Regions from separate parts of the Enterobacter sp. ECC_219_Taxon_10 genome, predicted to be linked through region 1. Evidence: predicted binding sites of a transcription regulator. Region 1 holds the regulator's gene; each other region holds the start of a gene.

Region 1 (2,270 bases):
CGGTGGTATTGAGAAACGCCAGGATGTCGCGGGATTCATTGAGCGTCGCGACGGAATCATGGTTGCCGGCGACAATCACCAGATGACAGCCGGTCTGCTGCAGGTTGACAACGAAGCGGTTGTACAGCTCACGCGCATAGCTGGGGGGCGAGCCGGTATCAAAGATGTCACCCGCCACGATAATCGCGTCCACCTCGTGCGTCCGGGCCGTTTCCAGCAGCCAGTTCAGGAACGCTTCATGTTCAGCCGCACGGCTTTTGCTGTAAAAATTTTGACCCAGATGCCAGTCCGAGGTGTGAAGTATGCGCATAGGAGATCCGTGGCGAAAAACGATGCGGGCGATTATAAACTGTCAGGGAGAGGAAAATAACCGCTGTAATAAAACAACAGTTTGCCATTTGTAGTGGTACTGTTTTTCATAAATCTGTCATAAAACTGACGCATAATGGCGCCGCATTACAAACTTGTAACTTAAATAAGATAAGACAGGGCAAAGTATGGCGAGACGTATTCTGGTCGTAGAAGATGAAGCTCCAATTCGTGAAATGGTGTGCTTCGTGCTCGAACAAAATGGCTTCCAGCCGGTTGAAGCGGAAGATTATGACAGCGCGGTGAACCAGCTGAATGAACCCTGGCCCGATCTGATTCTGCTTGACTGGATGTTGCCCGGCGGCTCCGGACTGCAGTTTATCAAACACCTGAAGCGTGAAGCGCTGACCCGCGATATTCCGGTTGTGATGCTCACGGCGCGCGGAGAGGAAGAGGATCGCGTGCGCGGTCTGGAGACCGGCGCGGACGATTACATTACCAAGCCTTTCTCCCCGAAAGAGCTGGTAGCGCGCATTAAGGCCGTCATGCGCCGGATTTCGCCGATGGCGGTGGAAGAGGTGATCGAAATGCAGGGCCTCAGCCTTGACCCCACCTCACACCGCGTGATGACCGGCGAAAACCCCCTCGACATGGGGCCTACCGAATTTAAACTCCTGCACTTCTTTATGACCCATCCGGAACGCGTTTACAGCCGCGAGCAGTTGCTGAATAACGTCTGGGGAACTAACGTGTATGTCGAAGACCGGACGGTTGACGTACATATCCGCCGCCTGCGAAAAGCGCTGGAACTGAGCGGCCACGATCGCATGGTACAGACGGTCCGCGGCACGGGTTATCGTTTCTCGACCCGTTTCTGAACAATGACAGGAGTGTGACGCGTGCTGGAACGTCTGTCATGGAAAAGGCTCGTCTTTGAACTGATCTTATGCTGTATTCCGGCCCTTATTCTGGGGGCCTTTCTTGGGCATCTGCCGTGGTTTCTGCTGGCGGCGGTCACCGGGCTGTTAGTCTGGCATTTCTGGAACCTGCTGCGTCTCTCATGGTGGCTGTGGGTTGACCGCAGCATGACGCCGCCGCCGGGAAGCGGCAGCTGGGAGCCGCTGCTGTACGGTCTGCACCAGATGCAGATGCGTAATAAAAAGCGCCGTCGCGAGCTGGGAAGCCTGATCAAACGCTTTCGCAGCGGTGCAGAGTCGCTGCCGGATGCGGTGATCCTGACAACCGAAGAAGGGACAATCTTCTGGTGTAACGGCCTTGCGCAACAGCTGCTGGGCCTGCGCTGGCCGGACGATAATGGTCAGAACATCCTCAATCTTCTGCGTTATCCCGAGTTCACGCTGTATCTGAAAAAGCGTGATTTTACCCGTCCACACAATCTGAAGCTGAATAACGGTCGCCATCTGGAAATCCGCGTTATGCCCTACAGCGATCGCCAGTGGCTGATGGTGGCGCGCGACGTTACCCAGATGCACCAGCTGGAAGGGGCGCGTCGTAACTTCTTCGCCAATGTGAGCCACGAGCTACGCACCCCGTTGACCGTGCTGCAGGGCTACCTGGAGATGATGCAGGAGCAAACCCTGGAAGGCGCGCCGCGTGAAAAAGCGCTACACACGATGCGCGAGCAAACGCACCGGATGGAAGGGCTGGTGAAACAGCTGCTGACGCTCTCGAAGATTGAAGCGGCGCCGTCGCTTGCGCTGAATGACACCATAGATGTGCCAATGATGCTGCGCGTCGTGGAGCGTGAAGCGCAGACGTTAAGCCATAAAAAACATCAGTTGACCTTTGAGGTCGACAACACGCTGAAGGTGCTGGGCAGCGAAGATGAACTGCGTAGCGCCATCTCCAACCTGGTGTACAACGCGGTAAACCATACGCCGGAAGGGACGGATATCGTGGTGCGCTGGCAGCATACGCCGACAGGCGCCGAGTTTAGCGTG
Region 2 (2,270 bases), 430 kb from region 1:
CTCCGGGTACTCGCCCGGCTTATCGAAGGCGGTCAGGTCGCTCGCCTTGCTCAGATCCACCTTGTAGATAAGGTTACGCATCGCGTCGTTTTTATCCTCACCCTGCTCAATCAGCAGGATATGCTGGTCATCCAGTGCCACGATGTCGCCGATTTTAGCATCGCTGTTTTTGCTGTAGGCCGCGCTGTCGATGGGGTAGCCGTACATCGCCGTTTTCCCGGTCGCCGGGTCGAAGCTGACCAGACGCGTAAACAATGCCTGCTTTTTGCTCTTACCGTCGATATCCAGCGTGCTTTGCACGGCGGCGATAATACGCCCGTCCGGCATCCGGGTCAGGCCTTCAAAGCCACGGTTCGGCTGGCGCCATTTGATAACGTTTGGCAGACCACCTGCGATGGATTTTTCCCCTTCCGCAGCCTGCGGCCCGTGGATCGCCAGAATTTTCCCTTTGCTGTCGACGTTAATCAGGAACGGGCCGTACTCGTCGCACAGCCAGAAGCCGCCTTTGCCGTCCGGGGTGATGCCTTCCGTGTCCAGCCCGCGGTTGTCACCCTTCAGAATTTTGAGGGTATCGCTGAATGCCACTTCATTGGTGGAGCCAATCACGCCGCTTTGCAGCGGCAGGCCGTTAATCTCGCCTTTATCATCATGCAGCGGGCGGGCATCCGTTGCCTCAGCTTTGCCGTTCTGAACGCGGATAGTCATCAGTAGCGGCGCGAAATCCGGTGTGACAAAAATTTTGGCTTCGTTTTTGCCCATTTTGGGCGCATCGGCGTTGGGACCGCGATCGGTCACGGTCGCGAAGGTAAGGGCATCGCCCTGCTTGCCCGTAAACAGAAGGCCAGAACCAATCCCCACCGGGAGTCCATTCGGAAACGCGTCGGCAAACGCGCCGCTGTATTTTACGTGTGAGCCGTCAGGGAAGCTGACGACATAGCGCTCCGCCGTGGGCTGCGCCGCCAGGCCAGAGAAAGAGAGCGCACAACCGATAAGCACAGGAATAATTCTTCTTTTCATATTGTTAGTATCCAGAAAGTGAAGCCCACAACGTAATGAACAAACGTGTCAGAAAAATGACATAGAACGAAAACGTGGCCGGGCATCTGAACGAATATTGACCACAAAGTTGTAAAAAATTGTTTTTTTTATGTGATTTTAGAAATGGAATTGGAAATTATTAGAATCCCAATTAATTCATCTCAAATTACTATCCCCGGCTCGTTCAGATTTCGTTTAGTCACAAAATTAAACTGTTCCTCAACGCCTGAAATTTGTGCGTTGACACACCAACAACCCAACCTTGGCGTTACAAATAAAGATAAAAAAATTAACAATACCAGCATTAAAAGTCGATTTGCATCACATTTGCAGTCATAAACATCGCTTGTTAAGGTGCCCCCAGATTAATTTGATGATGAGGCACGAAACATGAAAAAAATGAATATCCTTCTCCTTTCTGCTCTGGCTGCCGTATCAGGTTCCGCACTGGCAATGGGCGGCAGCATTGAACAGGGTAAAAACTTTACCAACCTCAATCTGGAAATGGGGAAATCCTCATCCGGTGTTTATCTCGAAAGTAACTGGCTGAAAAACACCGACGACGGTACCCAGACTGGCGGCGTGGGCGCAGGTTACAACCTGGAAGTGGGCCCGGTGATGCTGAACGCGGGCGCAAAAGCCATCTACATCGGCCCGAAAAAAGGCGATAACGGCGTTGCTTTCCCGATTGGCGGCGGCGTAAACGTTGCGCTGACCGACAGCATCCACGTGTACGGTGAAGGCTATGCGGCACCAGAAGGCCTGAACAACAGCGTGAAAAATTACGTGGAAGCCAACGGCGGCGTAAGCTGGACCCCAATCAAACCGGTTACGCTGAAAGTGGGCTACCGCCACGTGAGCGTTGACGGCAAAGATGGTCGTCCAAACCACACCCTGATTGACGGCGCATATGTCGGCGGTGGAGTCAGCTTCTGATGAAACACCGCATCACCGCGCTTTGCGTTTTGAGCCTCACGCTGATGCTCACCGGGTGCGTCCAGTACAAATGGGTAAAACCGGGCGTCAGCGATACTGAGATGAATAAAAAGCTCACGGAATGCGAAGCACAGGCCCTGATCGATCTGCCCCCGGATAACGTAGTGACCGGTTCGAGCTCGGAAAAAACGGACAAAAAGAACAAGAAAAAGGATATTTCCACGAGCTACACGGTAGAAGACGCGAATGAATATCGCCGGGATACGTTAGTCGACAGCTGCATGTTTAAAAGCGGC
Region 3 (2,270 bases), 1.1 Mb from region 1:
CGCCGAAAATCATGTCACCTTTTTTACCCGGAGGGTTAAATGCAGGCTTGGTTGCAGCCATAAATTACTCTTCTTTATGAAACGTCTTACGAATATGCCCGGTGGCGCTGGCGCTTACCGGGCCTACAGGATGAACCGTAGGGCGGGTAAGCGTGAGCGCCACCCGCCATCTTCGTCAAAAATATCTTGTTAGTACAGCGCTTTACCGCTGCTGTCTTTCACGTTGGTTTTCCATGCAGCACGGACCTGCTCAACCACGCTGTCCGGCAGGCTGGCGTAATCCAGATCGTTAGCCTGCTTGCCGCCGTTTTTGTATGCCCAGTCGAAGAACTTCAGCACCTCAGCGCCCTGCTCAGGTTTCTTCTGCTCTTTGTGAACCAGGATGAAGGTCGTGGAGGTGATTGGCCACGCGCCTTCGCCTTTCTGGTTAGTCAGATCCTGCGCAAAGGATTTGCTCCAGTCAGCGCCTTTCGCGGCGTTAGCGAAGTTCTCTTCGGTCGGGCTTACCGGTTTGCCGTCAGCAGAAACCAGTTTGGTGTAAGCCAGGTTGTTCTGCTTAGCGTAGGCGTACTCTACGTAGCCGATAGAGCCAGGCAGACGCTGTACGAACGCGGCGATACCGTCGTTACCTTTTCCGCCCAGACCGGTTGGCCAGTTAACGGTAGAGCCGGAACCGACTTTAGATTTCCACTCTTCGTTCACTTTCGCCAGGTAGCTTGTGAAGACGAAAGAGGTACCGGAACCATCCGCGCGGCGAACCACGGCGATATTCTGCGAAGGCAGCTTCAGGCCTGGGTTGAGTTTAACGATCGCTTCGTCATCCCATTTTTTAATTTTACCCAGGTAGATATCGCCCAGGGTTTTGCCGTCCAGCACCAGCTCGCCTGATTTCAGGCCAGGGATGTTAACGGCCAGCACAACACCACCGATCACGGTTGGGAACTGGAACAGGCCTTCCTGATTCAGTTTCTCGTCAGACAGCGGAGCGTCTGATGCGCCGAAATCAACGGTATTCGCGGTAATTTGTTTTACGCCACCGGAGGAGCCGATACCCTGATAGTTAACCTTATTACCGGTTTCCTTCTGGTAGGTATCCGCCCATTTGGCATACACCGGCGCAGGGAAGGTTGCACCAGCGCCAGTCAGGCTTGCCGCTGCAAAAGCAGAGAAAGCGCTCAGAGATAAGGTCGCGGCGACAACAGTTGCGACAGTGGTACGCATAACTTTCATAATGTCTCCTGCAAGGATTTCGTAAATCATTGTTTAAGTGGCTACGATGAGCAAAATAGGACAAACAGGTGACAGATAAATGTACGAATTATGACAGTTTTATGACAATGAAAATTTCACTTAAAGAAAAAGAAAACTATATATATTTATCAATGATTTAAGTTGAAACATGACAGCAGGGTTTCAGTAATATTTTCTTTATGTGACACTGAAAAAATAGCTGAAAATGACAGATTGTCATTAAAAAAGGCTCCACCTGATGGTGGAGCCTGGAAGGATTATTCTACGGTAACGGATTTCGCCAGGTTACGCGGCTGGTCAACGTCGGTGCCTTTGATCAGCGCCACGTGATAGGCCAGCAGCTGCAGCGGAACGGTGTAGAAGATCGGTGCAATCACCTCTTCCACGTGCGGCATCTCAATGATGTGCATGTTGTCGTTGCTGACAAAACCGGCATCTTTGTCGGCGAAGACGTACAGAACGCCGCCGCGGGCGCGAACTTCTTCGATGTTAGACTTCAGTTTTTCCAGCAGTTCGTTGTTCGGTGCCACAACGATGACCGGCATATCTGCGTCAATCAGCGCCAGCGGGCCGTGTTTCAGCTCGCCTGCCGCGTAGGCTTCTGCGTGGATGTAGGAGATCTCTTTCAGCTTCAGCGCGCCTTCCAGCGCAATTGGATACTGATCGCCACGCCCCAGGAACAGAGCGTGATGTTTGTCAGAGAAATCTTCCGCCAGCGCTTCAATGCGTTTGTCCTGAGACAGCATCTGCTCAATACGGCTCGGCAGCGCCTGCAGGCCGTGAACAATGTCATGCTCAACGGAAGCATCTTCGCCTTTCAGACGCGCCAGCTTCGCCACCAGCATCAGCAGAACGGTCAGCTGAGTGGTAAACGCTTTGGTGGAAGCTACGCCGATTTCGGTGCCCGCTTTCGTCATCAGCGCCAGATCGGATTCACGCACCAGGGATGAGCCTGGGACGTTACAGATGGCCAGCGAGCCCAGGTAACCCAGTTCTTTAGACAGACGCAGCGCCGCCAG

Evidence for each region. Region 1 encodes PhoB, which activates phosphate uptake and scavenging genes when phosphate is short. Its sites were predicted from a motif close to CTGTCATAAAACTGNCNNAT; they were not measured.
Region 2: the regulator PhoB is predicted to act here: its motif matches at 1,063-1,082, upstream of AC4ICF_RS02975 (esterase-like activity of phytase family protein).
Region 3: the regulator PhoB is predicted to act here: its motif matches at 1,319-1,338, upstream of pstS (phosphate ABC transporter substrate-binding protein PstS).

What each region holds. Positions count from the first base shown of each region.
Region 1 is NZ_CM178005.1:1,062,034-1,064,303, forward strand. Features, by position in the region: gene sbcD (exonuclease subunit SbcD) at 1-310, opposite strand, end outside; gene phoB (phosphate response regulator transcription factor PhoB) at 498-1,187, shown strand; gene phoR (phosphate regulon sensor histidine kinase PhoR) at 1,209-2,270, shown strand, end outside.
Region 2 is NZ_CM178005.1:636,375-638,644, reverse strand. Features, by position in the region: gene AC4ICF_RS02975 (esterase-like activity of phytase family protein) at 1-1,017, opposite strand, end outside; gene AC4ICF_RS02970 (YfaZ family outer membrane protein) at 1,429-1,974, shown strand; gene AC4ICF_RS02965 (hypothetical protein) at 1,974-2,270, shown strand, end outside.
Region 3 is NZ_CM178005.1:4,916,625-4,918,894, reverse strand. Features, by position in the region: gene pstC (phosphate ABC transporter permease PstC) at 1-61, opposite strand, end outside; gene pstS (phosphate ABC transporter substrate-binding protein PstS) at 190-1,230, opposite strand; gene glmS (glutamine--fructose-6-phosphate transaminase (isomerizing)) at 1,509-2,270, opposite strand, start outside.